DNA from 4 places in the Streptomyces sp. KR55 genome. Region 3 is predicted to be linked to each of the others. Evidence: riboswitches for the same ligand, from Rfam matches in the RefSeq annotation. Region 3 holds a riboswitch; each other region holds the start of a gene.
The links. Region 3 has a riboswitch for cobalamin ahead of metE (5-methyltetrahydropteroyltriglutamate--homocysteine S-methyltransferase). Riboswitches for the same ligand answer to the same signal wherever they lie in the genome.
Positions count from the first base shown of each region.

Region 1: it holds a riboswitch for cobalamin, as region 3 does, so the genes downstream of both, ACTWQJ_RS43140 (energy-coupling factor ABC transporter permease) here and metE (5-methyltetrahydropteroyltriglutamate--homocysteine S-methyltransferase) in region 3, are expected to answer to the same signal.
Region 2: it holds a riboswitch for cobalamin, as region 3 does, so the genes downstream of both, ACTWQJ_RS16110 (FecCD family ABC transporter permease) here and metE (5-methyltetrahydropteroyltriglutamate--homocysteine S-methyltransferase) in region 3, are expected to answer to the same signal.
Region 4: it holds a riboswitch for cobalamin, as region 3 does, so the genes downstream of both, ACTWQJ_RS16005 (CbtB domain-containing protein) here and metE (5-methyltetrahydropteroyltriglutamate--homocysteine S-methyltransferase) in region 3, are expected to answer to the same signal.

Region 1 covers NZ_JBQQCE010000498.1:90-6,509, reverse strand. Annotated here, with positions in the region: gene ligD (non-homologous end-joining DNA ligase) at 1-548, opposite strand, end outside; gene ku (non-homologous end joining protein Ku) at 620-1,606, shown strand; gene ACTWQJ_RS43160 (DUF4142 domain-containing protein) at 1,619-2,371, opposite strand; gene ACTWQJ_RS43155 (ATP-binding cassette domain-containing protein) at 2,477-3,316, opposite strand; gene cbiQ (cobalt ECF transporter T component CbiQ) at 3,313-4,062, opposite strand; gene ACTWQJ_RS43145 (energy-coupling factor ABC transporter substrate-binding protein) at 4,069-4,422, opposite strand; gene ACTWQJ_RS43140 (energy-coupling factor ABC transporter permease) at 4,419-5,111, opposite strand; cobalamin riboswitch at 5,142-5,325, opposite strand; gene meaB (methylmalonyl Co-A mutase-associated GTPase MeaB) at 5,386-6,387, opposite strand.
Region 2 covers NZ_JBQQCE010000093.1:6,110-13,170, reverse strand. Annotated here, with positions in the region: gene ACTWQJ_RS16130 (phosphatase domain-containing protein) at 196-639, shown strand; gene ACTWQJ_RS16125 (alpha/beta hydrolase) at 753-2,243, opposite strand; gene ACTWQJ_RS16120 (ABC transporter substrate-binding protein) at 2,358-3,350, opposite strand; gene ACTWQJ_RS16115 (ABC transporter ATP-binding protein) at 3,359-4,117, opposite strand; gene ACTWQJ_RS16110 (FecCD family ABC transporter permease) at 4,119-5,159, opposite strand; cobalamin riboswitch at 5,262-5,388, opposite strand; gene ACTWQJ_RS16105 (TerB family tellurite resistance protein) at 5,593-6,288, opposite strand; gene leuA (2-isopropylmalate synthase) at 6,583-7,061, opposite strand, start outside.
Region 3 covers NZ_JBQQCE010000110.1:15,889-22,949, reverse strand. Annotated here, with positions in the region: gene ACTWQJ_RS18220 (rhodanese-like domain-containing protein) at 1-279, opposite strand, end outside; gene ACTWQJ_RS18215 (alkaline phosphatase PhoX) at 375-1,544, opposite strand; gene metE (5-methyltetrahydropteroyltriglutamate--homocysteine S-methyltransferase) at 1,884-4,202, opposite strand; cobalamin riboswitch at 4,375-4,598, opposite strand; partial or broken gene ACTWQJ_RS18205 (3-hydroxyacyl-CoA dehydrogenase family protein) at 4,796-5,196, opposite strand; gene ACTWQJ_RS18200 (hypothetical protein) at 5,247-5,390, shown strand; gene ACTWQJ_RS18195 (hypothetical protein) at 5,438-6,568, opposite strand.
Region 4 covers NZ_JBQQCE010000092.1:9,759-16,819, forward strand. Annotated here, with positions in the region: gene ACTWQJ_RS15970 (cupin domain-containing protein) at 1-86, opposite strand, end outside; partial or broken gene ACTWQJ_RS15975 (cation transporter) at 389-484, shown strand; partial or broken gene ACTWQJ_RS15980 (GMC oxidoreductase) at 851-1,129, shown strand; partial or broken gene ACTWQJ_RS15985 (3-keto-disaccharide hydrolase) at 1,039-1,770, shown strand; gene ACTWQJ_RS15990 (TetR/AcrR family transcriptional regulator) at 1,840-2,463, opposite strand; gene ACTWQJ_RS15995 (class I SAM-dependent methyltransferase) at 2,553-3,215, shown strand; gene ACTWQJ_RS16000 (histidine phosphatase family protein) at 3,288-3,893, opposite strand; cobalamin riboswitch at 4,006-4,148, shown strand; gene ACTWQJ_RS16005 (CbtB domain-containing protein) at 4,185-4,406, shown strand; gene ACTWQJ_RS16010 (CbtA family protein) at 4,432-5,196, shown strand; partial or broken gene ACTWQJ_RS16015 (response regulator) at 5,249-5,877, opposite strand; gene ACTWQJ_RS16020 (sensor histidine kinase) at 5,910-6,512, opposite strand; gene ACTWQJ_RS16025 (ABC transporter permease) at 6,460-7,061, shown strand, end outside.

The DNA of each region.
Region 1 (6,420 bases), on a different contig from region 3:
TCGGAGGGGGTCGGCCGGATGCCGGCCAGCAGATGAAGCCCCTTCGACCCGGATGTCTTCGCGTACGCGTCGATGCCGTCCGCCGCCAGCCGCTCCCGCAGCCACAGCGCGACCTCGCAAGCCTGGACGACGGTCGCCGGTGCGCCCGGGTCCAGGTCGAAGACCAGCCGGTCGGCCATCGCCGGCTCCTGGATCACCCACTGGTGCGTGTGGAACTCGGTCACCAGGTTCGCGGCCCACACTAGGCTCGGCAGGTCCTGCACGAGCACCATCCGGGCCGGACCCTCCGAACGGGGCACCTCGGCGGTGGTGACCCACTCGGGCGTACCCGGCGGCACGTTCTTGGTGAAGAAGACCTGCCCGTCGGGCCCGTCCGGGTAGCGCAGGAAGGACACCGGCCGATCCCGCAGATGCGGCAGCAGCACGTCGGCGGTCGTCGCGTAGTAATGCAGCAACTCGCCCTTGGTGAACCCGGTCGCCGGGTGCAGCACCTTCTCGAGATTGCTCAGCGCGACCCGCCGCCCCTCCACCTCTGTGATCGGCGTCATACGATGAGAATCACATGAAAACGGGTGATATCGCCTGATACTGCTTGATGCCGTCGCGAAAGGTGCTGGATGTGCGATCCATATGGAACGGCGCCATCTCGTTCGGCCTCGTCAGCGTCCCGGTCAAGCTGGTGAACGCCACGGAGAGCCACTCGATCTCGTTCCGCCAGATCCACACGGAGGACGGCGGGCGGATCCGGTACCGCAAGTTCTGCGAGCTGGAGGACCGCGAGGTCAGCGGGGCGGAGATCGGCAAGGGCTACGAGGACGCGGACGGGTCGATCATTCCGATCACGGACGAGGATCTGGCCCATCTGCCCCTCCCGACCGCGAAGACGATCGAGATCGTGGCCTTCGTGCCGGGCGAACGGATCGATCCGCTCCAGATGGACGCGGCGTACTACCTCGCGGCGAGCGGCGCCCCGGCCGCCAAGCCGTACACCCTGCTGCGGGAGGCCCTGAAACGCAGCAACAAGGTCGCCATCGCCAAGTTCGCGCTGCGCGGCCGGGAGCGGCTGGGCATGCTGCGGGTGGTCGGCGACGCCATCGTCATGCACGGGCTGCTGTGGCCGGACGAGGTCCGCGCCCCCGAGGGCGTCGCCCCCGAGACCGACGTCACCGTCCGCAACAAGGAACTCGACCTCGCGGACGCCCTGATGGACACCCTCGGCGAGGTCGACCTCGAGGACCTGCACGACGAGTACCGCGAGGCCGTCGAGGAGGTCATCGCCGCGAAGGCCGCCGGCGAGGCACCCCCCGAGGCGCCCGAGCCGGCGAAGGGCGGCAAGGTCATCGACCTGATGGCCGCCCTGGAGAGCAGCGTCAGGGCGGCGAAGGAGTCCCGCGGCGAACAGCCGGCCGAGGTCCGCGAGCTCCCCCGGCGCAGGACGAGCCGCAGCGCGCCCAAGGAGCCCGCGGGCAAGAAGTCCACGGCGAAGAAGTCGACCGCCAAGTCGACGCAGACGGGAAAGAAGACGGCGTCCACGAAGAGCACCGCGAAAAGCACGACGAAGAAGACCGCCGCGAAGAAGACCACGTCCCGCAAGCGCTCGGCCTGAGCGGGCGCCCCGTCAGCGGACCGTCGAGCTGGCCGTGGGTGCGGGCGTCGGGGAGCTGGTGTTCACGTCCAGGCCGGGGGGTTCGGTGAGGGCCACGACGGGGGCGCCGGGCTGCGGCGGGGGCGGGGTGACCTGCTCCTTGGGCAGCTTCGGCGGGCTGGTCTGCTGGAAGTTGACCTGGTCGAAGTTGACCATCTCGGTCTTCTCGAGCACCGTGATGTGGTCGAGCACCGTGTCGTTCGCCTGGTCGGCCAGCGCCCGGACCAGGGTGTTCTTGGTGCTGGCGCGGATCTTGGCGACGACCGGGAAGATCTGCCCGTGCGTGATGCGCATGATGTTCGCCGCGGTGGTGTCGAACTGCTTGCCCTGCTCCGCGTCCACCGTCGCCACGAACTGTTCCTGCTGCGGGGAGGCCTGGTTGGGCAGCGTGATGCCGAGCTCGGGAGCGATCTTGCGGCAGGTCTCGTCGAGCCGGGCGTGCCCGACCACCAGGTGCTCGCCGGCTTCCTTCATCTCCTTCGTCGTGCCGCGCTCCATCGCCATCAGGCCGAGCGGGTACTCCCACAGCCCGGCCGCACGCACCTTGACGACGAAGTCGCGGTCGGCCTCGGTGAGCGGCCCGTACGGGGTGTTGGCGATGATGCGATCCGGGGTGCTCGACGTGTTCTCGACCCCCAGCATGGCGGGGTAGGCGAGGGCGGCGATGGTCAGGGTCAGCGCGCCGCCGACGAAGACGGTTCCGACCATGCTGCGCGTTATGCGCATTCTGCCTCCTGGTGCGAACGGCTCCGGACGCCAAGGGATACGGATCTCAGGCGCCCGGCAATCATCGAGCCGGGTAAAAAACTGCCGTGCGCGGTATGGCATGCATCACAAGGCAGTCGCCGTCACGGCGGCCAGCTCCTCCGCCGTCCGCGGACCGGCGACGTTCTCACCCAACAGCCCCTGCGCCTGCAGCAGTTCCGCCGCCGCGACGCCCCACGGCAGCCGCAGCCCGGCCTGCCGGAGGAGGTCCGTGCGGGCCAGCGCCGTGGGCGCGGGCCCCGTGCGGACGCCGGACGGGGTGAGCAGGGCCGCGTCGTCGGCCCAGCGCAGCGCGAGATCCACGTCATGGGTGGCCATCACCACGGTCGTGCCGCGCGCACGGAGGGCGTCGAGGGTGGCGAGCAGCCGTTCCTGACCGTCCGGGTCGAGCCCGGCGGTCGGCTCGTCGAGGATCAGCACCCGCGGGCGCATGGCGACGGCACCGGCGATCGCGGTCCGTTTGCGCTGCCCGTAGTAGAGGAGATGCGTGGGCCGGTCGGCCAGCCCGGCGATGTCCAGGGCGTCGAGCGCCTCGGCGACGCGGGAGCGCACCTCGGCGTCGGACAGCCCCAGGTTCAGCGGACCGAAGGACACGTCCTGCGCGACGGACGCGGCGAACAGCTGGTCGTCCGGGTCCTGCACGACCAGTTGGACGGTGGTCCGCAACCGGGTCAGGCCCTTCCGGTCGTACGACACCGGCCGGCCCTCCACCGTCAACTGCCCGGTGTGCGGCCGCAGTCCGCCGCTGAGCAGCCGCATCAGCGTGGTCTTGCCGCTGCCGTTGCGCCCGAGCAGGGCCAGCGCCCGCCCCTCGGGCACCGCGAAGTCGAGGCCGTCGAGCACGACGGGGCCCTCGTCGTAGGCGAAGGACGCGCCCCGCAGGGCGACAAGCGCGGGCTCGCTCATGACAGCGGCCTTTCCAGTACGAAGGTGAGGGCGGCCAGCGCCGCCAGCAGTGCGGTGCTCGCGGCCGTGAAGCGGACGGAGAACCGGGCCTCGGGCACCAGGACACGCAGGGTGCCGTCGTAGCCGCGTCCGGCGAGCCCGGTCTGCAGCCGCGCCGCCCGGTCGAAGGCCCGGACGAAGGCGGTCGCGCCGAGCCCGGCCAGGGAACGCCAGGTCGCGGCCCGCGTGGTGTGGCCGAGCCGGGCGGCCTGCGCCTCCCGGATCCGGCGCACGGAGTCGAGCAGCAGAAAGCTCATGCGGTACGTCACCAGCGCCACGTCGACGACCGGCGCCGGCACCCCGGCCTGCACCAGCCGCGGCAGCAGATCGGACATCGGGGTGGTGAACGCGAACAGCAGCACGCCGAGCGAGGCGGCCGAGGTGCGCAGCAGCAGTTCCCCGGCGCGCACCGGGCCCCCGTCGGCCAGGGACACGAACCCGCCCGGCCCGCCGACCTGCACGAGCAGGGTGGCCGCTCCGGTCACGCAGAACCCCAGCGGCACCCGGTACGCCCGCCACAGGCGACGCCGGGGCACGCCCGCCGGACCGAGCAGCGCCACCACCGCCGTCACCAGGACCAGGGCGGCGCCCGGCCAGGGCGGCAGCGAGATCGCGAGCAGGGTGAGACCCAGCCCGAGCACGGCCTTGTCCACGGGGTGGCGGCGGCGCCAGCGACTGCTGTGCGCCGCCGCATCGATCGGCAGCACGGGGGCTCAGGCCCCTTCGGCCGGCGTCTTGCCCGCGTCTTCCCCGGCGTCCCTCAGAGCCCGCTGTTCACCCTGCCGCCGCCCGCGCCGTAGTCCGAAGTAGTAGGCGAGCACGCCCGCACCGATGGCGGCCTGCAGGGCGAACAGCGCCGACTCGATCTCGCCGGACGGCGGCTCGTACAGGGGCGTGAACCAGGGCTCGTAGTCCGGTTCGAGCTCGGTGATCGCCGTCTCCGCCTCACCGTCGGAGCCGGCGAACGGCTTCTCCTTGTCGTCGCCGAGACCGAGGGCCAGCGGTAGCACCGCGAGCGCGGCCACGAGGAGCAGCAGCAGGGCGTTGATCTTCGTGTTCCGGCTCATCGGGCCACCGCCCCGGTGCCGGCCTTCTGGGTGAGGAGGACACCGAGCCGGGTCAGCTCACCCCGGCTCGACTGCACCAGCAGACGCATCACCAGCACCGTGAGCAGCCCCTCGCTCACCGCGAGCGGGATCTGGGTGACGGCGAAGATGGAGCCGAACTTGCCGAGCGCGCCCAGGAATCCGCTGCCCGGGTCGGGGAAGGCGAGCGCCAGCTGCACGCTGGTGACGCAGTACGTGGACAGGTCGGCGACGAACGCGCCGCAGAACACGGCGCCCATCAGCGGCACGTCGTACCGGCGCAGCAGCCGGTACACCCCGTACCCGGCCCACGGCCCGACGATCGCCATGGAGAAGACGTTGGCGCCGAGCGTGGTCAGGCCGCCGTGCGCGAGCAGCAGCGCCTGGAAGAGCAGGGTGATGGTGCCCAGAACCGCCATGACCGGTGGCCGGAACAGGATCGCGCCCAGCCCGGTGCCGGTGGGATGGGAGCAACTCCCGGTCACCGAGGGCAGTTTCAGGGCCGACAGGACGAAGGTGAAGGCTCCGGAGGCGCCGAGGAGCAGTGTGCTCTCGGGGTGCTCCCTGACCTCACGGGTGAGTGACCGGACTCCGTGGACGACGAACGGCGCGGACGCGGCGCCCCAGGCGACCGCGTGCGCAGGAGGCAGAAAACCCTCGGCTATGTGCATGGCTCAGCAGACCCTCTCCAGCACCTCGTGGATGGTTGACGTGCCTTGGCCGGTCTCCTGGCTGACGGGTACCACCGCCCGTGCTCCGCCTTCCCGGATCACAAGGACCCAGTGGCTGCCCGTAAGGGCCGGAGCCGGACTTCCCGATCACAGTGGCGAGGGCCGCACCGGTGTTTCACCGGATTTCCCGTGCACCAAGGCGTGGTGACAGTAGTGCTCGGTCAGGGATGGAGACAAGCGCACCCCGGGAGGCGCGCGGGCGGCGGACGCCCGCTCACGCCCCGTGGGACGCGCCGTCGCCGGCCCTCTCGAAGGCGTCGAGCAGGCGCTCCGCCGCGAGCGTGGCCGTCAACTGCCCGTCCCTGACCCGTTGTTCGAGTTCCGGTGCGAGGGCCCGTACCGCCGGGTCCGCGTGCAGACGGCCCAGCAGTTCGTCGCGGACCATGCTCCAGGTCCAGTCGACCTGCTGGTCGCGGCGCTTGGCGGCGAGCCGGCCGGTGGAGTCCAGGAGGGTGCGGTGCTGCTCCAGGCGCTCCCACACGGTGTCCAGGCCGGTCGACTCACGGGCGCTGCAGTGCAGGACGGGCGGGGTCCAGGCGGCGTCCTTGCCGTGCATGAGACGCAGGGCGCCCGACAACTCCCGTGCCGCGGCGCGGGCGTCGCGCTCGTGCGGGCCGTCCGCCTTGTTCACGGCGATCACGTCCGCCAGCTCCAGGACGCCCTTCTTGATGCCCTGCAGCTGGTCGCCGGTGCGGGCCAGGGTCAGCAGCAGGAAGGAGTCGACCATGTTGGCCACCGCGGTCTCCGACTGGCCGACGCCGACCGTCTCCACCAGCACCACGTCGTAGCCCGCGGCCTCCATCACCACGATCGACTCGCGGGTCGCCTTGGCGACGCCGCCGAGCGTGCCGGCGGTGGGGGAGGGGCGGATGAACGCCGCCGGGTCGACCGCCAGGCGCTCCATCCGCGTCTTGTCGCCCAGGATCGAGCCGCCCGTACGGCTCGACGACGGGTCGACGGCGAGCACGGCGACCCGGTGTCCGAGCGAGGTGAGCAGGGTGCCGAACGCGTCGATGAACGTCGACTTGCCCACGCCGGGCACCCCGCTGACCCCGATCCGCCGCGCCTTCCCGCTGTGCGGCAGCAGCTCGGTCAGCAACTCCTGCGCCAGCGCCCGGTGCTGGGGCCGGGTGGACTCGACGAGGGTGATGGCCCGGGCCACCATCGCCCGCTTCCCGTCGAGCACGCCCTTCACATACGCGTCGAGATCGATCACAGCTCGTGTCCGAGGCCGGCCGCCAGCCGCCGT
Region 2 (7,061 bases), on a different contig from region 3:
ATGGCGTATCTGCCAGAGGTCGCACCAATGGCGGTACGAAACGGCGGGAGTTGACGCAGCCGGCCGCCGGAGACGGGGAGCATTCTGGACGGTGTTCCACCAGGTCGACGGCGCCCGGGCGTCCCGCGCCTGACCGCGAGCACCGGTTGGGCGGATTCGGTTGCCCGGGTGCGGCGGACGGGTTCGAATGATCCCGTGGAGACGCAGGAGCTGTGGGACGAGCAGACGCCGGGCGTGCTCAGGCTGCCGTCGGGGCGGCTGGTGCGGGGACGCGGTCTGCGGCACGCCCTCCCCTCAGGGGCGCCCACCCCGTCGTACGGCCTCTACCTGCTCGGCAGCCGGCCCCCCACCGTCCCGTGGGACTCCCGCTGGCTCCGCTGGCCCGACTTCCGCCTCCCCGCCGACCGCGCCGACGCCCGCGCGGCCCTCACCGAGGCCTGGGAGCGTGCCGCCCGCGAGCGGGTCGAGATCGCCTGCGGCGGCGGACGCGGACGCACCGGCACGGCCCTGGCCTGCCTGGCCGTCCTGGACGGCGTACCGGCCGAGGAGGCCGTGGCGTACGTCCGCGCGCACTATGACCGGCGGGCGGTGGAGACATGGTGGCAGCGGCGGTATGTGCGGGGCTTCGCCACCGGGTGAGGGTGTCCGCGAGCAGGGTGGTCGCGTCGGCGGTCAGGGCGTCGACGCGCGGCGCGTCCCGGTCCGGCCTCGTGGTCAGGAGGTTGCACCGCCGCCCATCGGGGGACAGGCCCCTACGCGCAGTACGTGTCCCGGCTCGGCCGTTCGCCGGTCGCCAGGAAGCGGGAGACCGTCCGGTCGCCGCACGCGTTGCCGTTGGCCAGGTAGGCGTCGTGGCCGGTGGAGTCGTTGACGACCATGACCGCCCGCTTGCCGAGCGCCGCACGCATCTTCAGGGCGCCGCTGAGCGGGGTGGCCGGGTCGCGTTCGTTCTGCACGAGGAGGACGTTGGACGGCCCCTCGTCGGTGATCCGCACCGGCGCCTCACGCGGCTCGTAGGGCCACGCGGCGCAGATCATCGCGTTCCGGGGCATGCCCGCGGTCAGCGGGTACTTGGCCCGGCTCTCGAAGACGTCCTTCTGGTACGCGTCGGCGGACGCCGGCCAGGCGGAGGCGGAGTCGTTGCAGATGGTCCCGGCGGCGACCGCGTAGACGTTCTGCAGCACCTCCTCCGGCGGGGACTGCGGCGCGGGCGGCACGGTCCCCTTCTGCACGGCCAGCATCAGCTGGGCGAGGCCGGGGAAGTCGTCCGGGTCGTACATGGTGTTCAGCATGGTCTGACGCAGCACGTTGCCGTCCAGCGCGGGCGGGTTGGCGCCCGGCCAGGGGATCGGCTCGCGGTCGAGGCGGGCGGCCAGATCCAGGAAGGCCGTCCGCACCCCGGCCGGCGTCTCGGCGACCCGGTCCGGATTGCCGGGCGTGGACGCCCACTTGGCGAACTCGGGGAACACGTCCTCGACGCCTCGCTCATGCGCGGCCAGCCAGGCGCGCTGGACCTTGACGGGGTCGGGGTTGTCATTGCTGTCCAGCACGATCCGGTCGGTGCGCTGCGGGAACAGCTCGGCATAGACGGCGCCGACATACGTGCCGTACGAGACGCCCCACGCGGAGATCTTCCGCTCGCCGAGCGCGGCCCGGATGCGGTCGATGTCGCGGGCCTCGTTGGCGGAGCTGATGTGCCGGATCAGCTCGCCGCCGTTGCGTGCGCAGGCGTCCGAGACGCGCTGTGCGTAGACCAGGTTCTCCGTGATGGAGCCGTCGGGGGCGGGCCAGGGCCGCGACGCCGAGATGGCGAGGTCGGCGTGCTCGATGCCGCAGGTGGCGGAGGTGGACGGGGCCAGCCCGCGCGGGGCGAACCCGATCAGGTCGTAGGCGTCGCGTACTTCCTGCGGCAGCTTCTGGCCCTTGCCCGACGGGTCGTTGAGGCTGGACCCGCCGGGTCCACCGGCGATCAGCATCAGGGCGCCGCGGCGGGCGGACGGTTTCTCGCTGGGGATACGGGAGATGGCGACGTCAATCGTCGGTCCCTGCGGGTCGGCGTAGTCCATCGGCACCTCGACCGTCGCGCACTCCTGCCGCGGGTCGAGGCCGGTGCCCTCACACTTGGTCCACTTCAGCGGCGCGGACATGCCGCTCGTGGCGGACGCGGTGAGGGGCGCCAGGACACCGAACACGATGCCGGAGGCGGAGGCGATCAGGGCGAGGCTCTTCGTCATCGGTTTCATGTCTCCGAGCGTGACGGATCTTGATAATCCGTCACATCCGGGCAACGACCCACTTCGCCCGGGGGATTACCCCAGTCCCGCCCTTCGGGTTCACCCCGACACCCTCGCCAACACTTATTGGTGCGTCCGCAAGTACTCCCCGAGGCGGGCGATCGCCGACGGGTTGCGCGGGCTCTCCACCAGGTCGACGTAGTCCAGCGTGAAGATGCGCTTGTGCTTGACCGCGGAAACGTTCCGCAACGGGGCGTAGGACAGCAGGAACTTCTTCTTCTGCTCCGCGCTCACATCGCCGTAGTCGCAGATCACGATCACGTCGGGGTTGCGTTCGACGACCGTTTCCCAGCCGACCGTCGTCCACGAGTCCTCCAGGTCGTGCATGACGTTGACGCCGCCCGCCTTGCCGATGATCTGGTCGGGCGCGGCGTATCGGCCGGAGGTGAAGGGCTGGTCCTCACCGCTGTCGTAGAGGAACACCTTGGGACGGTCGGCGCCCTTGGGTGCCTTCGCCTCGACGTCGGCCACCTGCTTCCGGAAGCCGGCGATCAGCTCGGCCGCCCGCTTCTCCACGCCGAACAGCTTGCCCAGGTTGGTGAGGTCCTCGTACAGCGCCTGCAGCGGCGGCATGATGCCCCGGGAGATCTCCGTACGGCCGTTGCGGCAGGACTCGGTGAGGATGTACGAGGGGATGCCGAACTTGCGCAACGCGTCCGGGGTGAAGCCCGCGTCCTCACGGAACCCGTAGTTCCACCCGGCGAAGACCAGGTCCGCACGGGCGTCCAGGACGTTCTCCTTCGTCACCTGGTCCTTCGACAGCCACGGCACCTTGTCGTAGCCGTCCTTCCACGGCACCCCGCCCAGGTCGCCCTTGTCGTCGGGCATCACGAACCCGGCCATCCGGTCCTCCAGGCCGAGCGCGAACATCAGCTCGGTGATCCCGACGTCGTTGGTGACGACACGGCTCGGAACCTTGTCGTAGGTGATCTTCTTGCCGCAGTTAGTGAGGGTGACGCTCGATGCGCCGTCGGCGGGCGATGTGTCGACCTGCGCGCCGCACCCCGTGGCGAGGGCGGCGAGGCAGAGGGCGGCGGCGACAACGGGCTGGCGCATGAAGGTCCTTAGGGGAGGAGGTCGAAGAGAAGCTGGACGGCGCCGGTCTCCGGGTGCCGTACGGGATGGGCGCGCACCCCGAACACCTCGGCGAGCAGCTCCGGTCGGAGCACGTCGTGCGGTGGCCCGGAGGCCACGACCCGGCCCCCCTCCACGACGTACAGCAGATCGCAGTGCGCGGCGGCGAGGTTGAGGTCGTGCAGCGCGGCCAGCACGGTCAGCCCGCTGGCGCGGACGAGCGACAGGATGTCCAACTGGTGGGCGATGTCGAGGTGGTTGGTGGGTTCGTCGAGGACGAGGACACGGGGCTGCTGGGCGAGGGCCCGGGCGATGAGGACGCGCTGCTTTTCACCGCCGGAGAGGGAGAGGAACCCGCGGCCGGCGAGATGGGTGACCCCGGTCCGGTCCATGGCCTCGGCGCAGACGGTCCGGTCTTCGGCGGCCGTCCGCCCTTGATGCGGCAGCCGTCCCATCCCGACGACCTCGGCGACGGTGAAGTCGAACTCGGCCGACGACTCCTGCGGCAGCGCGGCCAGCACCCGCGCGACGGTCCGCGGATCCATCGCGTGCACGTCGTCACCGTCGAGCCGCACGGTACCGCCGCTCGGTCGCAAGGCCCGGTACACGCACCGCAACAGGGTCGACTTGCCACTCCCGTTGGGCCCGACGAGCCCCACGAACGCCCCGCTCTTCACGCTGAGTCTCAGATCGTCGACCAGCCGGACCGCACCGGCGGCGACGGACACGTCCTCGACGTCGAGCCGCATGTCAACGACCTCCGAACGCGTAGCCGCCGCGTCGCATCAGCAGCAGGAAGGCGGGCACCCCGACGACGGCGGTGATGACCCCGACCGGCAGTTCGGCCGGGGCGAACAGCAGCCGCGACAGCACATCCGCCCACACGAGCAGGACGGCCCCGGCGAGGGGAGCCACGACCAGCACGCGCCGGTGATCGGCACCGACGAGCATCCGTACGACATGCGGCACCATCAGCCCGACGAACCCGATGGCCCCGCTGACGGCGACGACGGTCCCGGTCACGGCGGCGGTGACGAGGAACAACTCCCGCCGTAGTCGGGCCGGTTGCACTCCGAGTGCTACGGCGGTCTCGTCCCCCATGGCAAGGGCGTTCAGCGACTCTGCGCGCCGGGCAAGCCATGCCCACCCGGCCGCCACGGTCACGGCGGCGATCGGTACCTTCCCCCAGGTCGCCCCGCCCAGACTCCCGAGCAGCCACATCATCGCGGACCGGGCGGCCTCGCCGCGGGCGGCGCCGAAGACCATCACCGTGGTCACGGCCTCGAAGCCGTACGCCAGAGCCGTCCCGGTCAGGATCAGCCGCAACGGGGTGAGCCCGTGCGTTCCGGACCGGGCAACGGCGTACACGATCGCCATGGCGGCGAGCGCGGACCCGAAGGCGGACAGGGACAGAGCCCACACCCCGAGCCCCGCGAAAACACCCAGCAGGATGACGGCATTGGCTCCCACAGCGGCACCGGACGAAATCCCGAGCACGAACGGATCGGCAAGGGCATTACGCACCATGGCCTGCACGGCGACCCCGACGGCAGCGAGCCCGGCCCCGACGACGGCGGCGAGGACGACGCGGGGCAGCCGGATCTCCCAGACGATGGTGTACGGGGCGACGTCACCGGCGTTGACCGTCCCGCCGCTGAGCCCCGCCCACAGGAAACGGAAGACGCCGGCCCAGCCGAGCCCGGCGGCACCGAGGCCCACCCCGCACAGCAGGGAAAGGGCGAGTAACAGCCCGAGCCCAAGGGACAGCGGCACGACGGGTATTCGGCGCACGGTCGGCGGGTCCTTCGCCTCGGGCCGCCTGATGAACGAGAGCAAGGAGACGGCCCGCACGGCCGAACCGCGCGATCCCCTTCCCGCAGTCCACGGCGAGCAGTCACAGGGTCACGAACCGCGGGTAATCGGGCTTGCGCGAACCGTCCACCGGGGCGGCCACGCTTACCGTTGCGGGTCAGCGCCGGACTCTCACCGGACTTCCCCCACGGGACGCGGGGGGAGCGTAGCAAACCGGGCATCGGTCGACATCGGCGCCCTGCGTTCCCGCGGGAGCGGCCCAGGCAGCCTCGTATGGGTGGAGGTCCCTGGTTCGGGCTCGACGTCACCCTCCAAGGACGGTGACCGGTTGTCGGTCACATCGTCGCAGGAGTCACCTGCCCCGACTCGTAGGCCACGATGACCAGTTGGGCCCTGCGTCTCGCGTTCGCGCTCAGGACGGCGTCCGCGCCGCCGCCAGCAGACGGCTCACCTCGTCCGACGTGATGGTGAGGGCGGCGCCCACGGTGGTGAGAACCTCGCGTTCGGCGGGAGTGTAGGGGCCGTCGGCCAGGGCGATGCGGGCGCCCTGGAGGAGGATCGACTCGCGGCCGGCCGGGGCGAGGTGCGGGGCGAGCGGGTCGAGGGCCTCGTGCAGCTCTATGGCCAGCCCCGGTCCGCAGGGCGCCCCGAAGACCCGTCCGGTGTCCGCGGCCAGCGCCTCGACGAGGGCGCCCAGCTGTTCCTCGGTGCAGTCCTCGAACCCGGCCGCACGCACCGTTCCCGCGGCGGCCGACAAAGACGTACGGGTGCGGGTGCCGCCCGCGGCCAGCACCGCGAGGGCGACGGTGTGCACGGCGTCGCGGAGCATCGCCGAGAAACGGCTGGTGGTCGGATGGTCGAGGACGTCGGCACCGAAGTGGCGCCGGCAGGCCGCGCACTCCACGACCGGCCCGGTGTTGCCGCGCGGCAGCACGGGCAGGCCGAGCAGGATGAAGCGGCGGCGGCCGGTCAGCCGCTGGTAGTTGCGGTCGCCCCCGCAGCCGGGGCAGAAGAACTCGCCGTCGCCGACGGCCGTCCATGCGGTACGGGTGCCCAGCATGCGCGAACGCCTGGTGGCACGGCCGTTTCGTCCCCGTCCTGGCAGCACGTCGCACCTCCCGTAACCCCACGGCAACATCGCCGCGCTTGCGTGATGTTAGCCACATCGGTGAGGCGGAGTCAGTACCCAGGACGAGACCTTTCCGTGACCTGCACAGGTCAATGGCCGGAAACCGACGGCCCCGCCCACCGACAAACGGCGAGCGGGGCCTCTGAACCCCGGTTAGGGCAGCGCCCTTAAAGGGGCGCGGGGAACTGCGTGACCAGCCACAGGGGCGCCGCAGAAGACCGACAACCGATCGCGGCACCCCCCTATCGCGGCCCAACCCAGCGGAGCGAACCCTCAGCGAGCCGCCCGGTTGACGGCCGAGACGACCGCCTTCAGCGAGGCACGTGTCGTGTTCGCATCGATGCCGACGCCCCACAGAACCTTTCCGTCGATGGCGCATTCGATGTAGGAGGCGGCCTGCGCGGAGGCGCCCTCGCTCATCGTGTGCTCCTGGTAGTCCAGGAGCCGGACGTCGACGCCGATGCCCTGCAGCGCGTGGAAGAACGCGGAGATCGGGCCGTTGCCGGTGCCGACCAGCGTCGTCTCGACGCCGTCGACCTCGGCCTCCACGGTCAGCGTGTCCACGCCGTCCCGGTCGGTCGTGGACTGGCCGTTCTTGACCTGGATACGGCCCCAGGGGTTCTGAGAGTTCGGCAGGTACTCGTCCTGGAAGGTCGCCCAGATGTCCTTCGGCGTGACCTCACCGCCCTCGGCGTCCGTCTTCGCCTGGATGATCTTCGAGAACTCGATCTGCATCCGGCGCGGCAGGTCCA
Region 3 (7,061 bases):
ATCACTACGGATCCCAAAGGAAACACGAGAGCCTATGAAGATGGCGACGAGTTCCGTGTCTTTGGTTGGTTCGTCCCGCTGCGGTTCGAGTCCGTCCAGCGGCAGGGACCGGGCTCTGGGGATGTGGCCGGCGGCGTACTCCTCTGCAGGGCGTGCGTCGATCACGTGCATGTTAGTGCTGTCCATCGGGTCGAGCAGTTGCTGGTGAGTAAGCCGTCCGGTCGGAGCTGGTCGGTTCGGCAGCGGCCGCAGAGTGACCAGCCCGGCCGGTTTGGTCATCCCGCTTATTGACCCGACGGCGCCCGGTGTTCCTCCGGGCGCCGCAGGCAGGTGAGTGGGCGATCTGCTGGGTGAGTGTGGTTACGGGATTGCGATCAGGCGGTGGTGCGGAACGGCCCGGTGACCTCGTAGGTGATGCCGCCGGAGGAGCTGCCGGACGTACCGCGCTGGCTGGAGAAGTACAGCCGCCTGCCGTCGGGGGAGAAGGCCGGGCCGCAGATCTCCGAGCTGGACTGGCCGGTGATCCGCAGGAACGGGGCGACGATGTCGTCGGGCGTGATGATGCAGATCTCCATGTTGCCGCCGTCCTCGGCGACGAACAGGTCGCCCGAGGAGCTGCCGGTGACGTTGTCGACGCCGGTCAGCGGAGCGGTGCCGTTGGTGACCAGGCTGTCGTCGTAGGCCAGTTCGTAGGTGCTGTTGAGCAGGTTGAGCTGCCAGACCCGGTTGTCGCCCTTGGTGGTGAACCAGACGGTGTCGTTCGCGTAGTGGCAGCCCTCGCCGCCGTTGAAGATCTTGGCACCGGCGACCTGGTCGCGGGTGTAGGTGGGGGAGCCGTCGGGGTCGGGCACGTTCGTCCACGTGAAGGAGCCGGAGGTGCCGGTGCCGGCCTTCAGCACCTGGAGGGTGCCGGAGGACAGGTTGCCCCACGTGGTGGGGATGAACCGGTAGAAGCAGCCGTCAGACTCGTCCTCGGTCAGGTAGATCACCTTGCGCACCGGGTCGGCGGCGGCCGCCTCGTGGTTGAACCGCCCCATCGCGTCGCGGCGGACGGCGGCCTTCGCGCCCCACGGGTCGGTTTCGTAGACGTAGCCGCGGCTGACTTCCTCGCAGGACAGCCAGGTGTTCCACGGGGTGGCGCCACCCGCGCAGTTGCGGTTGGTGTTGGACAGGATCCGGTAGGCGCCCGTGATGGTGCCCGAGGAGTTGAACTTGACGGCGCTTGCGCCGCCGGCCCCGCTGCCCAGTTCGGCGTTGGAGACGTAGATCCAGCCCGTGCCGTCGGCGAAGCAGGCGCCGCCGTCGGGGGCGCCGTGCCAGGTGTAGGAGGTGCCGGGGACCGTCTGGTTGGAGCGGGCGATGACTCTGCTGGTGAAACCGCTGGGCAGCATGATGCCGTTGGCGTCGGCGGCCAGCAGGCCACCGTACGGGCTGGTGCCGTTCTGGGCCGGGGCCGCGTAGGCCGCGCCGTGCATGAGGGTGCCGCCGAATACGGCGGCCGAGGTGCCGATCACTGCACCGCGTAGAAAGTTGCGACGTTCCACAGGTACTCCTTCGTCAAAGAAGGGCGAACGATGGCTTGTTGAGCGCCGCCGACTGGTCACCGGGGACCCTAGGGCCCCTGGCAGGGGACGGTAAGGATCCCTTGGACCAACTCCTCCCGGCCAACCGGTGAGTAGATTTGGCGCAGAAACGATCAGCCCGTCACCAAATGAACCATCAGGGAATTCCCCCGGACCAACTGGTGCAGATTTCTTGATGGGAAGCAGGCCAAGGTGCCCCGGGCCGTTGGCGATTCCCGCTCACCGATGCTGTGGGGCGTCGTTACTGGCACACCGGGGCCGGGGCACCGGTGGGCACCCCGGCCTCCGGAAGCGCTCCGGTCAGGAGGTGGGCAGCTCGCCGCGGACCGTGCGGGCCGCGGTGACCAGGTTCTCCAGCGAGGCGCGGGTCTCCGGCCAGCCGCGGGTCTTCAGGCCGCAGTCGGGGTTGACCCAGAGGCGTTCGGCGGGGATGGCCTTCAGGCCGGTGCGCAGCAGGTCGGCGGCTTCCTCGGTGCTCGGGACGCGGGGGGAGTGGATGTCGTACACGCCGGGTCCCGCCTCACGGGGGTAGCCGTGGGCGGCGAGTTCCCGGGCGACCTGCATGTGGGAGCGGGCGGCTTCCAGGCTGATGACGTCGGCGTCGAGGTCGTCGATGGCCTGGATGATGTCGCCGAACTCGGCGTAGCACATGTGGGTGTGGATCTGGGTGTCCGGGCGTACGCCGGACGTTGTGAGCCGGAAGGCTTCGGTGGCCCAGGCCAGGTAGGCGGGGCGATCGGAGGTGCGCAGCGGTAGGGTCTCGCGCAGCGCGGGCTCGTCCACCTGGATGACGGACGTGCCGGCGGCCTCCAGGTCGTTCACCTCGTCGCGCAGGGCGAGGGCGACCTGCCGGGCGGTGTCGCCGAGCGGCTGGTCGTCGCGGACGAAGGACCAGGCGAGCATGGTGACCGGGCCGGTGAGTATGCCCTTGACCGGCCGGTCGGTGAGCGACTGGGCATATGTCGTCCAGCGCACCGTCATCGGCTCGGGGCGCGAGATGTCACCGGCGAGGATCGGCGGGCGGACGTAGCGGGTGCCGTAGGACTGGACCCAGCCGTGCTGCGTGGCGAGGTAGCCGGTGAGCTGCTCGGCGAAGTACTGGACCATGTCGTTGCGCTCGGGCTCGCCGTGCACCAGGACGTCCAGGCCGGTCTTCTCCTGGAAGGAGATCACCTCCTGGATCTCGGCCCTGATGCGCTTTTCGTAGCCGGCCGGGTCGATGCGGCCCGCGCGCAGGTCGGCGCGGGCGGTGCGCAGTTCGCCGGTCTGCGGGAAGGAGCCGATGGTGGTGGTCGGCAGCAGGGGCAGGCCCAGGTGGGCGCGCTGGGCGGCGGTCCGCTCGGCGTACGGCTGGGAGCGGCGGGCGTCCGCCTCGGTGGCCGCGGCGGCGCGGGCGCGGACGGCCGTGTCGTGGGTGATGGGGGAGTGGGCGCGGGAGGAGAGGTCGGCGCGGTTCGCGGACAGCTCCGCGGCGATCACTTCCGTACCGTGGGCCAGACCCCTGGCGAGGGTGACGATCTCGGCGGCCTTCTGCCGGGCGAAGGCGAGCCAGCGCAGGATCTGGGGGTCGATGTCCCGCTCGGCCGCGGTGTCCAGCGGCACGTGGAGGAGGGAGCAGGAGGCGGCCACATCGACCCGGTCGGCCAGACCGAGCAGCGTGCCGAGCGTGGCGAGGGACTTCTCCAGGTCGTCGACCCAGATGTTGCGTCCGTTGACCACACCCGCGACCAGGCGCTTGCCGGGCAGTCCGCCGACGGCGGCGAGCTCGTCGAGGTTGGCGGCGGCGCCCTCGGTGAAGTCCACCGCCAGCCCCTCGACCGGGGCCTTGGCCAGCACCGGCAGGGCGTTGCCGAGCCGGTCGAAGTAGGAGGCGACCAGCAGCTTCGGCCGGTCGGTGAGGGCGCCGAGGTCGCGGTAGGCCCGCTCGGCGGCGTTCAACTCGGCCGGTGTGCGGTCCTGCACGAGGGCGGGCTCGTCCAACTGCACCCATTCGGCGCCGGCCGCCCGGAGATCGGCGAGGACCTCGGCGTAGACGGGCAGCAGCCGGTCCAGCAGGGTGAGCGGGACGAAGTCCGCAGGCACGCCGGGGGCGGGCTTGGCGAGCAGGAGGTAGGTGACGGGGCCTACCAGGACGGGCCGGGCGGCCAGGCCCAGCGCGAGGGCTTCCTTCAGTTCGGCGACCTGCTTGGTGGAGTCGGTAGTGAACACCGTGTCCGGGCCAAACTCCGGGACGAGATAGTGGTAGTTGGTGTCGAACCACTTGGTCATCTCCAGCGGCGCGACATCCTGTGTACCGCGGGCCATGGCGAAGTAGCCGTCCAAGGCGTCCGCCTCGACGGCCGCCCGGTACCGCTCGGGGATCGCGCCGACCATGACGGTGGTGTCCAGGACATGGTCGTAGTACGAGAAATCACCGGTCGGCACCTCGTGGAGGCCGGCTTCGGCGAGCTGCCGCCAGTTCGTGCGGCGCAGGTCGGCGGCGGTGGCACGGAGGACGTCGGCGGTGACGCGGCCCTTCCAGTAGCCCTCGGTCGCCTTCTTGAGTTCCCGGTTCTGTCCCTGGCGGGGGTAGCCGTACACGGTGGACCGTGCTGCCGCGGCTGCGGACTTGGTAGTCACGGAGATCTCCTTCGCGAGATGAATCCCTGAGATCCCGGGGACGGGACGAGAGCGCGAAGGGTGCGGACCGGGCAGAAGCGACCTCGCGCCGTACGTGATACTGCGCCGTCGATCCGCCTGGTATGTACGCCGACCCGCCCTCGAGGTCACCGGGATGTCCGTGCACGAGCGGTTCGTGCGCGGGCAGTTGGCAGGTCTTCGGACTCGCGGGCACGTCCTCACGACGTGAGGACACCTACTGGCCGTCGCTTCCCAGGCCCTCTTCACCGGACCCAGTGCGTATGACGGCGGTCGTTCCCGCTCACCGCTGCGGGGCAGTCCCGGATTCCCACCGGGTTCCCTCTTACGACGCATCCCGTCTGACGGACGGGGCGTACCAGCTGCACCGGCCAGCCTAGGGGGCGGTCCGGGGCCACGTCGGGTCACATCCAGCATTCGGATGGTGACGTGGCACACCTGACCGATGCGATTAAGGCAGGCCGAGGACGGGAACGGCCGCACACGCGCTTCCCGCCCTCCGCCTGTGAGCAGCCGCCGGATCCCTCGGCTGGCGGGTGCGGTCCGGGCCCGCAGCCCGGTCGCACGAGAGCCGCTCAGCCATGGCCGTACATGTGGAACCCCTCGGCCGGTCTTGCGGCCTAGCAGCCCCGCCTCCACCATCCGCTGGAGCAGTGGGGGCGTAGAGGGGTTCCTTGAACTCGTCGTACAGCGACTCGGCGATCGAGGCGACGGTGTCGAGGCCGATCAGGTCCGCCCAGCTTCAGCTGCCCCATGGGTGGACGCAGCCCAGTTCCATGCCGGTGTCGATATCGGTGGCGGTGGCGAAGCCGGATGCGGCCATGCGGATAGCCGCCAGCAGGTACGGGATGACCAGCGCGGCGACGACGAAGCCCGCCCGGTCCTGGGAGTGCACGACCGTCTTGCCGAGCATGTGGGTGGCGAAGTCCTCGACGGTGGCGACCGTCTTCGGTGCCGTGCGCAGGGAGGACACGATCAGCAAGCTCAGCCTTCCGGGGCGGCGTTGAGGCTGTCGACGATGGTGGAGTGGGCTTTCCGCTGCGTGTCGCGGATGCTTCGGGGGTCGCTGTGGCGGAGCGGCTGAAGCTGGCGGATGTCGTGACGCTCGACCCTCGGCACTTCCGGGCGCTCGTGCCCGATCATGTTCCCGCGTTCACGCTGCTTCCCTGAGGCGGGGAGGGAACGGCCCAGCCCGCCCGGTCTCGGAACGAGCGGGGCTATCGGAGGCCGTGGCGGTCGAGGCGGTGGATCAGGCCGGGGCGGCGCTGGTTGTCCTCGCGCAGGCGGGTCAGGCGCTGCCGGAAGTCCTTGTCTCGTTCGGTGTGCGCGTAGGCGTCGCGCAATTCCGTAAGGAGGGTGACGGCTTGGTCGTAGGCGCTGGTCTTCTTGGCGGCGATGTGTGCCTCGATCTGCTGCCAGGCGGCTTCGGCGTCACGGGCAAGGGCGGTTGGCTGTCGGTCGCGGGCTGCGGCTCGTACGTGTTCGGCGCGCTGTCGGCGTTCTGTGCGCCGCGTGTAGGAGGCGTCCAGGAGGTGGGCGGCGGAGCGGCGCCCGGGGACGGTGGTCGGGGCAGTGTTGCCGCGCAGGCGGTGCATGAGGTCGGTACGCAACCGGGGTTCGGGGCCGAGGGCGAGCCGCAGCAGCAGAGCGTCCTTCTCCTTCTGGGGCAGAGCGGCGATAAGCGGAGCGAGTTCCTTCTTCGTGGGCCTGGCCGACTTCTTGGGCGCGGCGGAACTGGCCTGGGCCGCGACCGCGAGCAGGTCGGCATCCACGCGCAGGAAGTCCGCGAGCGCGGCCTGCGAGGCGGTCAGTTCGCCGAGCCCGGCCGGGACGGGTGGCTCCGGGCAGGTGTGGTACTCCTCTTCGTCGTCGTCCTCGAGTTCCCAGGCGGTGAGCGCGGAGAGCCAGGCCAGGTAGAGAGGGCGCAGGTCGCCGGTGGCGAGTTCGTCGCGTACGCCGATGAGGGCCGCCAGCGAGTCGTCGGCTCCCTCGACCCAGTCGCCACCCTCGTCCTCGCTGGTCATTTCGAGCAGGAGGTGGGTGCGGGTGGTCCAGGCCTGGACATGGTGGTCCAGGCAGTATGGCTGTGCGGTATGCAGAGGCAGGGCTTGTTTGGGCAGGCGGAGCATCAGCCGGTGGGTGCCCCAGTTGGTGACGTACAGGTGGGCGTCGAAGTAGTGCTCGGTCATACGGCGCGGATTGCCGCTCAGGTCACCCCAGTTGTAGGTGTTGGTGAAGCTGGTGGCCGTGATCCGGGCCCGGGTGGAGATGGCCCGCAGCTGCTCCTGTTCCTCGCGGCTGAGCGGCCGCTCAAGCGCCTGGAACTCGTAATACTGGTACTCGCTCACATGGCGGACCCTATCGCCGCCGAGGGTGGGCGTGGACGCGGAGCGGCCACGGCGGCAGTGCCACCGGACGCTGCAGCGGGCGATGGAGCATGGGGCCAGAACGGAGCTCGCGGCCGTGCTGCAGCTGGCGCGGCAGGCTTTGGTGCAGCGACAAGACGCAGCGCCCCTCCGCAGCCACGATCCGAGCGCTGGGCGAGGTCCTCACCGGCGGTGACTTCTACAAGGGCGATGCGGTCACGGCCTTCGCCTGGCCGTTGCTACTTTCAGGCCAGCGGTCTCACCGAACTGTCCGGCGGCCGACTGGAGTTAACCGGGCGGGGCACGGGGCGCGCCGACGACTACCGGCCAGGTCCGGCGCCTGCCGTCGGGGCGCAGAGCACGGTCAGGATTCTGCCGGACTTCGACGTTGTGGCACTCAACGGTCTGGTCCCCGCCGAGGCGCTGCTGCTCGACGCGTTCGCGACCCGGTCGGCCGACCACGTTTGGACGCTGT
Region 4 (7,061 bases), on a different contig from region 3:
AAGGGCGGAGTGACGTCCTGCAGCAACGTGACTTCGGGCGGCAAGCCCTCGTGGGCGGTCCCGTGCTCTGGGTTCTTCTCCGACATGTATCACACCTCCGTAAGCCTGCCTGGAACGGACGATCTTGCGTCGGCCACCGCTTTCTGGACCGGTGTACCGACGCACTCGTTCGGCGGTGATCGAGTTAGTCGGTTCCGGGTTCACAACTTGCTTCGCGATGAGGACAAGCCCCAGCCCGCATCCGTGACACGCCGGTCCCGAAACCACCCTGCCTCCCGTCGGCGGCCGCCACAATCCGGGAGCCGACGGCATCGAGAACGCATCGCACCCTGTCATCGCCGGGCACCCGGCAGCGACGGCAACGTTTCAACCATCGCTGTCTCCTCCATGCACCTACCTGTCCGCCGTACTGCTGGTGGTCCTGGCCCCCAACGCCGTCCTCGGCTGGTCCTGGGCCGATCCGATCGCCGCTCTCGTCATCGCTAAGGGCGTCCACACCCACGCCGACCACTGCACCGGCCACTTCCACCTGCAGATCACGGCCTCCGGTGTGGGCGCGATGGGCGTCGACTCCGAGGCGGAGCTGTTCAAGAAGATCCCCGACCTCGACACCCTCGACCGCTTCCGTGACCTGACCGACGAGTGGGTCGTCGTGACCCTGCGCGGCATCGGCGAGAGGACCGGCGACAAGACCTCCGCCGACCCTCGCAACCGGATCGCCCTGGACCACCAGGGCCCGCAAGGCCCGTTCGACTACGGACAGCCCAGGGCGCTGGTCCGGCTGGAGGCGCAGGACCCGGCCGACCCGGCCGGTCACCCGGCCGGCCGCAACCTCGCGCTCTGGGAGGCCATGGACCAGGCCACCGACGAGGTCGCACTGATGCTTGCGAACGGCGGACCCATCGAGTACCTGGGCAGCGGCGGCTGGCAGAACACCCCGCCCGCGCCCAGCGCCCGGCGGGACACGCTCTCCTCCACGCACCACGAGAGCGGCACCCTGTGGATGGGCGAGGACCCGTCCTCCTCGGTCACGGACGTCTGGGGCCGTCTGTACGAGAGCGACAACCTGCACGCCGTCGGCCCCGCCGTGCTCCCCACCATCGGCTCGCCGAACCCCATGCTGTCCGGCGTCGCCCTCGCCCGCCGCACCGGCGACCACCTGGTGCCCGCGCCCAACCCCCGGCTGCCGAAAGCGGGTTCCGGTACCTCTTCGACGGCACCGACAAGACCTTCGCCCTCTGGCGCGGCGTCGGCGGCGGCGCCTTCGCCCCGATCGACGGCGCCATCGTCCCCCAGCCCGTCGGCGGCGAACTCGGGCTGCTCTACTACGCCCGCCAGTCCTTCAGCGACTTCATCCTGCGCCTGCAGCTCCGTGTCGGATCCGTCCAGGACAACTCCGGGATCTTCGTACGCTCCCGAGACCCGTGCCGCCCCGTCCCCGACCGGACCGACCCGGCCAAGCTGCACGCGTACGTGAACCAGGCATGGGTCGCCGTCCACACCGGCTTCGAGGTCCGGATCGACGACACGGCGGCACCCGACGGACTGGACAAGCACCGCACCGGCGCGATCTACGACATCGAGACCGGGGGCGTCCCCGGCGGCCAGTCCTACCAGCGGCCGGCACCGCTGGTGGCCGGCCAGTGGACGGACTGCGAGATCGAGGTCCGCGGCGACACCTACACAGTCAGGCTGAACGGCGCCCAGACCACGGTGTTCACCAACACCGACTCCTGGCGCGGCAAGCCCGCGACCGCCGACCCGGCATCGGGCTTCATCGGACTGCAGGCTCACACCGGGAAGGTCGGGTTCAGGAACATCCGGATCAAGGAGCTGCGATCAACCGGTCAGCGTGTCCAGCGTCATCGCCACCAACTGGCCCTCCAGGCCCGACTGTTCGGGCATGAAGGCCGCCCGGAAGGTACGGGCGTGCAGGAGGGACATCAGCCACCAGGCCGCGGCGTGCGGGTCGAGGTCCCGGCGGAGCGTGCCCGCCCGCTGCCCCTGGTGGACCAGTTCGGCGAAGGTGTCGGCGAAGCGCTGGTGTGCGGCGTGGACCGCCTCCCGCAACTCGGGCTCGCCGGTGAGGGCGAAGGCGTCGGCGAAGAGGAAGCCCAGCGAGCCCCGGGCGTGGAAGCGCGCCATGTGGGCCGGCTCCAGGAAGCCGGCCAGCAGGTCCGTGACGGACTCCCCGGCCTGCACCGCCTCGGTGAGCATCGCGCAGACGTGGGTGACCGCCCGGTCCAGGACGGCCTGGTAGAGCGCTGCCTTGGAGCCGAAGTTCTGGAAGACGACGGGCTCGCTCACGCCGACGCGGGCGGCGATGGCGGAGACCTTGGTTCGTTGGTAACCGGCTTCGGCGAACACCTCCGTCGCGGCGGTCAGGATCGACTCCCGGCGCTGGGCCGGGGCCATCCGCACCCGCCTCGTACCGTGTTCCGCCCGCTTGGCCGTCTCGCTCACACCCGCATCGTATGGCCTCTTGCCGCTCTTACTTAGTCGTGACTAAGCTCAAGGCATGTACTTAGTCATGACTAAGTAAGGAGGGTGAAGTGAATCTCGGACAGCTTCTCCAGCATGGCCGGCCGCATCCCGACACCCCCGGCCTGACCATCGCCCACGCCCGCGCCTACGAACTCTGCGGCGCCGTGTGCTTCGGCGGCATGCGCCCCCGGGCCTATGCCCGCCTGGCCCGGCTCAGCGGCGCCCGCCCCGGTGACCGTGTGCTGGACGTGGGCTGCGGCACCGGCTACCTGACCCGGCGTATAGCGAAGGCCGTCGGCCCCACTGGTTCGGTGCTCGGCATCGATCCGTCCGCCGAGGTCATCGCGTACGCGCGCGATAAGACGCGTGAGCCGCACTGCGCGTACGAGGCCGGGGTCGGTGAGGCGCTCAGCGCGCCGGACGGCTCCTTTGACGTCGTCGTCAGCTGTCTGGCCGTACACCATCTGCCCGAGGACCTGCGGCCGGTCGCGCTGCGGGAGATGTACCGGGTGCTGCGTCCGGGCGGGCGCCTGATGATCGCCGACTTCCGGGCCCCGCGTACCCGGCCGGTCCGGCACGTGATCGCCGCGGTCACCGGACATGTCATGGTGGACTACCGCGTGGACCTGCTCGATGGGCTCATCGCGGGCGCGGGCTTCGATGTGCGGGGGCGCGGGGACGTGCGGCCCTGGCTGCGGTACGTGCAGGGGGTGCGGCCGGAGAAGCCGTGACAGGGCGGTGCGGGTCGGGGCGGGGGCCTGTGACAACTCGGAGTTGGGGACGACGGTTCGGTCCGTCCTGGGTTACGGCGGCTCGGGCAGCCTCCCGGTGCCGGGCTGCGTCCCGCCGAGCGGCTGCCCGAGGCGTAGGTTCCAGCGCCCGGACCGTCCGCTGAGCTCCGTCGCGGTCAGCGGTGGCACGTCGATCCGCCAGAAGGTCGGCTCGGGCGCCCCGAGTGCCCGCACCGCCGCGGCCCGTACGACCTCGGGATCCACCACGGCGACCGTCCGGCCCTCAAGGCGTGCGGCAGAGTCGAGCCAGGCGGCGATCCGGTCGCAGAACTCCCGTACGGATTCCCCGTCGTGCGGCGCGGATGCGGGGTCCGCCATCCACCGGGCAACCTGCTCGGGCTCTTTCGCGCTCACGTCCGCCAGGGTCGCGCCGCGCCAGCGACCCATGTCGAGTCCCGCCAACTCCGGTACGACCGCGGCGTCGAGTCCGAGCGCCTCGACCGTCTGCCGGCAGCGGAGCGACGGGGAGACCCAGGCCCGGTCCACAGCCGTCAGTGTTCCGGCCGCGGCCCGCGCGTGCCGGAGTCCGGTGGCGTCGAGCGGGCAACCGTCGTCGAACCGGGCTTCCCGGAGCGCCAAACTGATCGCGGGTGAGATCAACATCACTCGGCTCGTCATATGCCCGTTCCCGTGCTCAACATCCCGGCTTTCCCCACGACTTGAGGTCCTCCACGGCTCGCAGGCGTGCGCCCGTGCGCCCTTGGCCGCCCCCCTGCTTCGCGGTACGTTCTCGGGCGATGTCCACGACGGACATCGACGACGGTCCCGCGGAAGCCGGTGAGACTCCGGCACGGTCGCGCCACTGTAAGCCCGGTTCGCACCCCCAGGTGTGAGCAGGGCAAGTCAGACCCGCCCCGTTGTCCTTGTGCACCACCGAGACGGGACGCGAGTTCCCCAGGAGGGCCTGCCATGGCGCAGTCTGCTGCTCAGCCGACCACCACTCCCATCGCCGTACCGACCAAGCTGCCGATCGGCGCGATCGCGCCCTGGGCGGTCTTCTTCGGCATCCTCATGCTGGTTCTGCTCTACTTCGTCGGCGTCGAACAGAGCGCCACCTCCGTGATGAGCGGAGAGGACGTCCACGAGTGGGTGCACGACGCCCGCCACCTGCTCGGCTTCCCCTGCCACTGACGGCGGCGGGGAAACGTACGAGCCCATGGACTCGGCAACCGTCCGCAATCTTCTGGTGCGTGGCATGCTCGCGGGTCTCGCCGCGGGTCTGCTCGCCCTTGTCGTCTCCTACTTCCTGGGCGAGCCGAGCGTCGACGCGGCGATCGCCTTCGAGGAGGCCCACGCCCACGGCGGCGAACACGGCGAGGAGCTGGTCAGCCGCACGATGCAGTCCACCGCCGGCCTGTCCACCGGTGTCCTGGTGTACGGCGTCGCGTTCGGCGGCATCGCCGCCCTCGCGTACTGCTTCGCGCTCGGCCGCATCGGCCGCATCGGGCCGCGCGTGAGCGCGCTGCTCCTCGCGGCCGCCGGTCTGATCGCCGTGTATGTCGTGCCGTTCCTGAAGTACCCGGCCCAGCCGCCCGCCGTCGGCGATCCCGACACCGTCGGCAAACGCACCGCCCTGTACTTCCTGATGGTGGTGTTGAGCGTGCTGCTCGCCGTCGCCACCGTGATCCTGGGCAAGCGCCTCGCGCCACGCCTGGGCAACTGGAACGCCACGCTCGCCGCGGGCGCGTTTTTCGTCTTGGTCGTCGGGCTCGCGTACGCGTTCCTGCCGTCCTACAACAACGTCCCGGAGCACTTCCCGGCCGCCGTGCTGTGGGAGTTCCGCCTGGCGGCGCTCGCCGTCCAGGTGACCTTGTGGACCGCCTTCGGGCTCGTCTTCGCGGTGCTGGCGGAACGGGTGCTGGTTCCTCGGACGGCACCGGCCGCAGAGCAGACCGGGCAGTCGGCTCCCGTACCCAACTGAGCACATCCACTCCGAAGGCCCCGACCGGAAGCTCCGGCGGGGCCTTCGAGTTTCACGACGACGCATGGCGAGGCTGGTTGATGCCCGTCTCGTACGCGAAGATCACGGCCTGCACCCGGTCGCGGAGGCCCAGTTTCATCAGGATCCGCTTCACATGAGTGCGGACCGTCGACTCCTCGACGACGAAGGCGGCGGCGATCTCACGGTTCGACAGGCCCCGGGCGACGAGTTCGAAGGTCTCCCGCTCGCGGGGCGTCAGCGCGTCGAGGCGGGAGTGGCCGGACAGGTCGGGGCGGGTTGGCGGGCGGTGCGGTCGATGACGCGGCAGGTGACTGAAGGGAAGAGCAGGGAGTCGCCGGCGGCGATGGTGTGGACGGCGGCGATCAGTTCCTCGGGGCGGGTGCGTTTGAGGAGGAAGCCGGAGGCGCCGGCGCGCAGGGCGCCGAAGATGTAGTCGTCCTGTTCGAAGGTGGTGAGGATCAGGACCTTCGCGTCCGGGGCGTCGCGGGTCAGTTCCCGGGTGGCGCCGATGCCGTCCAGGTCGGGCATCCGGATGTCCATCAGGACGACGTCGGGAGTCAGCCGCCGGGCCTGCGTCACAGCCTCGCGTCCCGTCGCCGCCTCGCCGACGATCTCCATGCTCGGGTCGGCGGTGAGCAGTTCGATGAGGCCGGCGCGCATCAGGTGGTCGTCATCGGCGATCAGTACGCGGGTCACGTCGGCTGTACTCCGTCGGGTGCGGGGGCCGGGATGCGGGCGTGGACGCGGAACGTGCCGTCCCTGTGCCCGGCTTCCAGGCTGCCGCCCAGCAGCGTGACGCGCTCGCGCATGCCGATCAGGCCGTGTCCGCCGCCGGGTCGCGGACTGCCGTTGACGTGTCGTGCGGACCTGGGGTTAGTGACGGTGATGTCGACCCCTGCCTTGGTGTAGGTGAACTGGATGCGGGCGCGGTGGCCGGTGCCGTGGCGGGCGGCGTTGGTGAGGGCTTCCTGGAGAATCCGGTAGGCGGCCTGGTCGGCGGGGCCGCCCAGTGGTCGCCGGGCGCCTGCCGTGTCGACGGTGATCGTGAGGCCGGCGGCCTCGTGGTGGGCGAGCAGGGTGCCGAGGGAGGCGAGGCCGGGCGGGGCCTCGACCTCCTCGTCCGTCGGGTCGTGCGTCGAGTCGCCGCGGCGCAGGGTGCTCGGCAGCGAGCCGACGAGCCTGGCGCCGCCCTGGTGGACGTACGTCGTGATCGTCGCCGTCGGCCTCGGCCTGCCCTCACTGATGGCCCTCGTACCCCTGGTCAGGGCGAGCCGCACCACCGTCCGCGCCGCCATCGACCACCACGGCGGCGGCACGGCTCCCGGCAGGGCGTCCGCACTGCTGGCCCGGATCAGCCGGATCCGCCGCCTCGACCGCGGCCTGCTCCTGGCGCTGCGCAACACGGTCCGCCGCCCCGCCCGCTTCTGGCTCTCCGTGAGCCTGCTGGCGTGCGCGGGCACGGTGTTCGTGGCCGCGATGTCACTGATCGACGGCACGAACGCGGCGGAGCAGCAGAAGAAGGCGCAGCGTTACTGGGATGTCGAGGCCGAGCTGGGCGCCCCCGCCGCGCCCGACCAAGCTGCCGCTGCTGTAAAGGACTTGCCCGGCGTGAGTCGCGTCGAGACCTTCACCCGCACCCAGGTCAGCGTCGCAGGCCCGGATCAGCTCCCCTTCAGCCGCACCTACCCCGACCAGGGCCACGGCAGTATCGCGCTCAACACGGTGTTGCCCTCGCCCGGCAGCGGGCGCTCGTCGCCGAAGCTGCTGGAAGGCAGTTGGCCGAAGCAGGGGGAGACCGGAGCGGTCATCCTCAGCCAGATCGTCCGGGACAACACCGTCCCCGG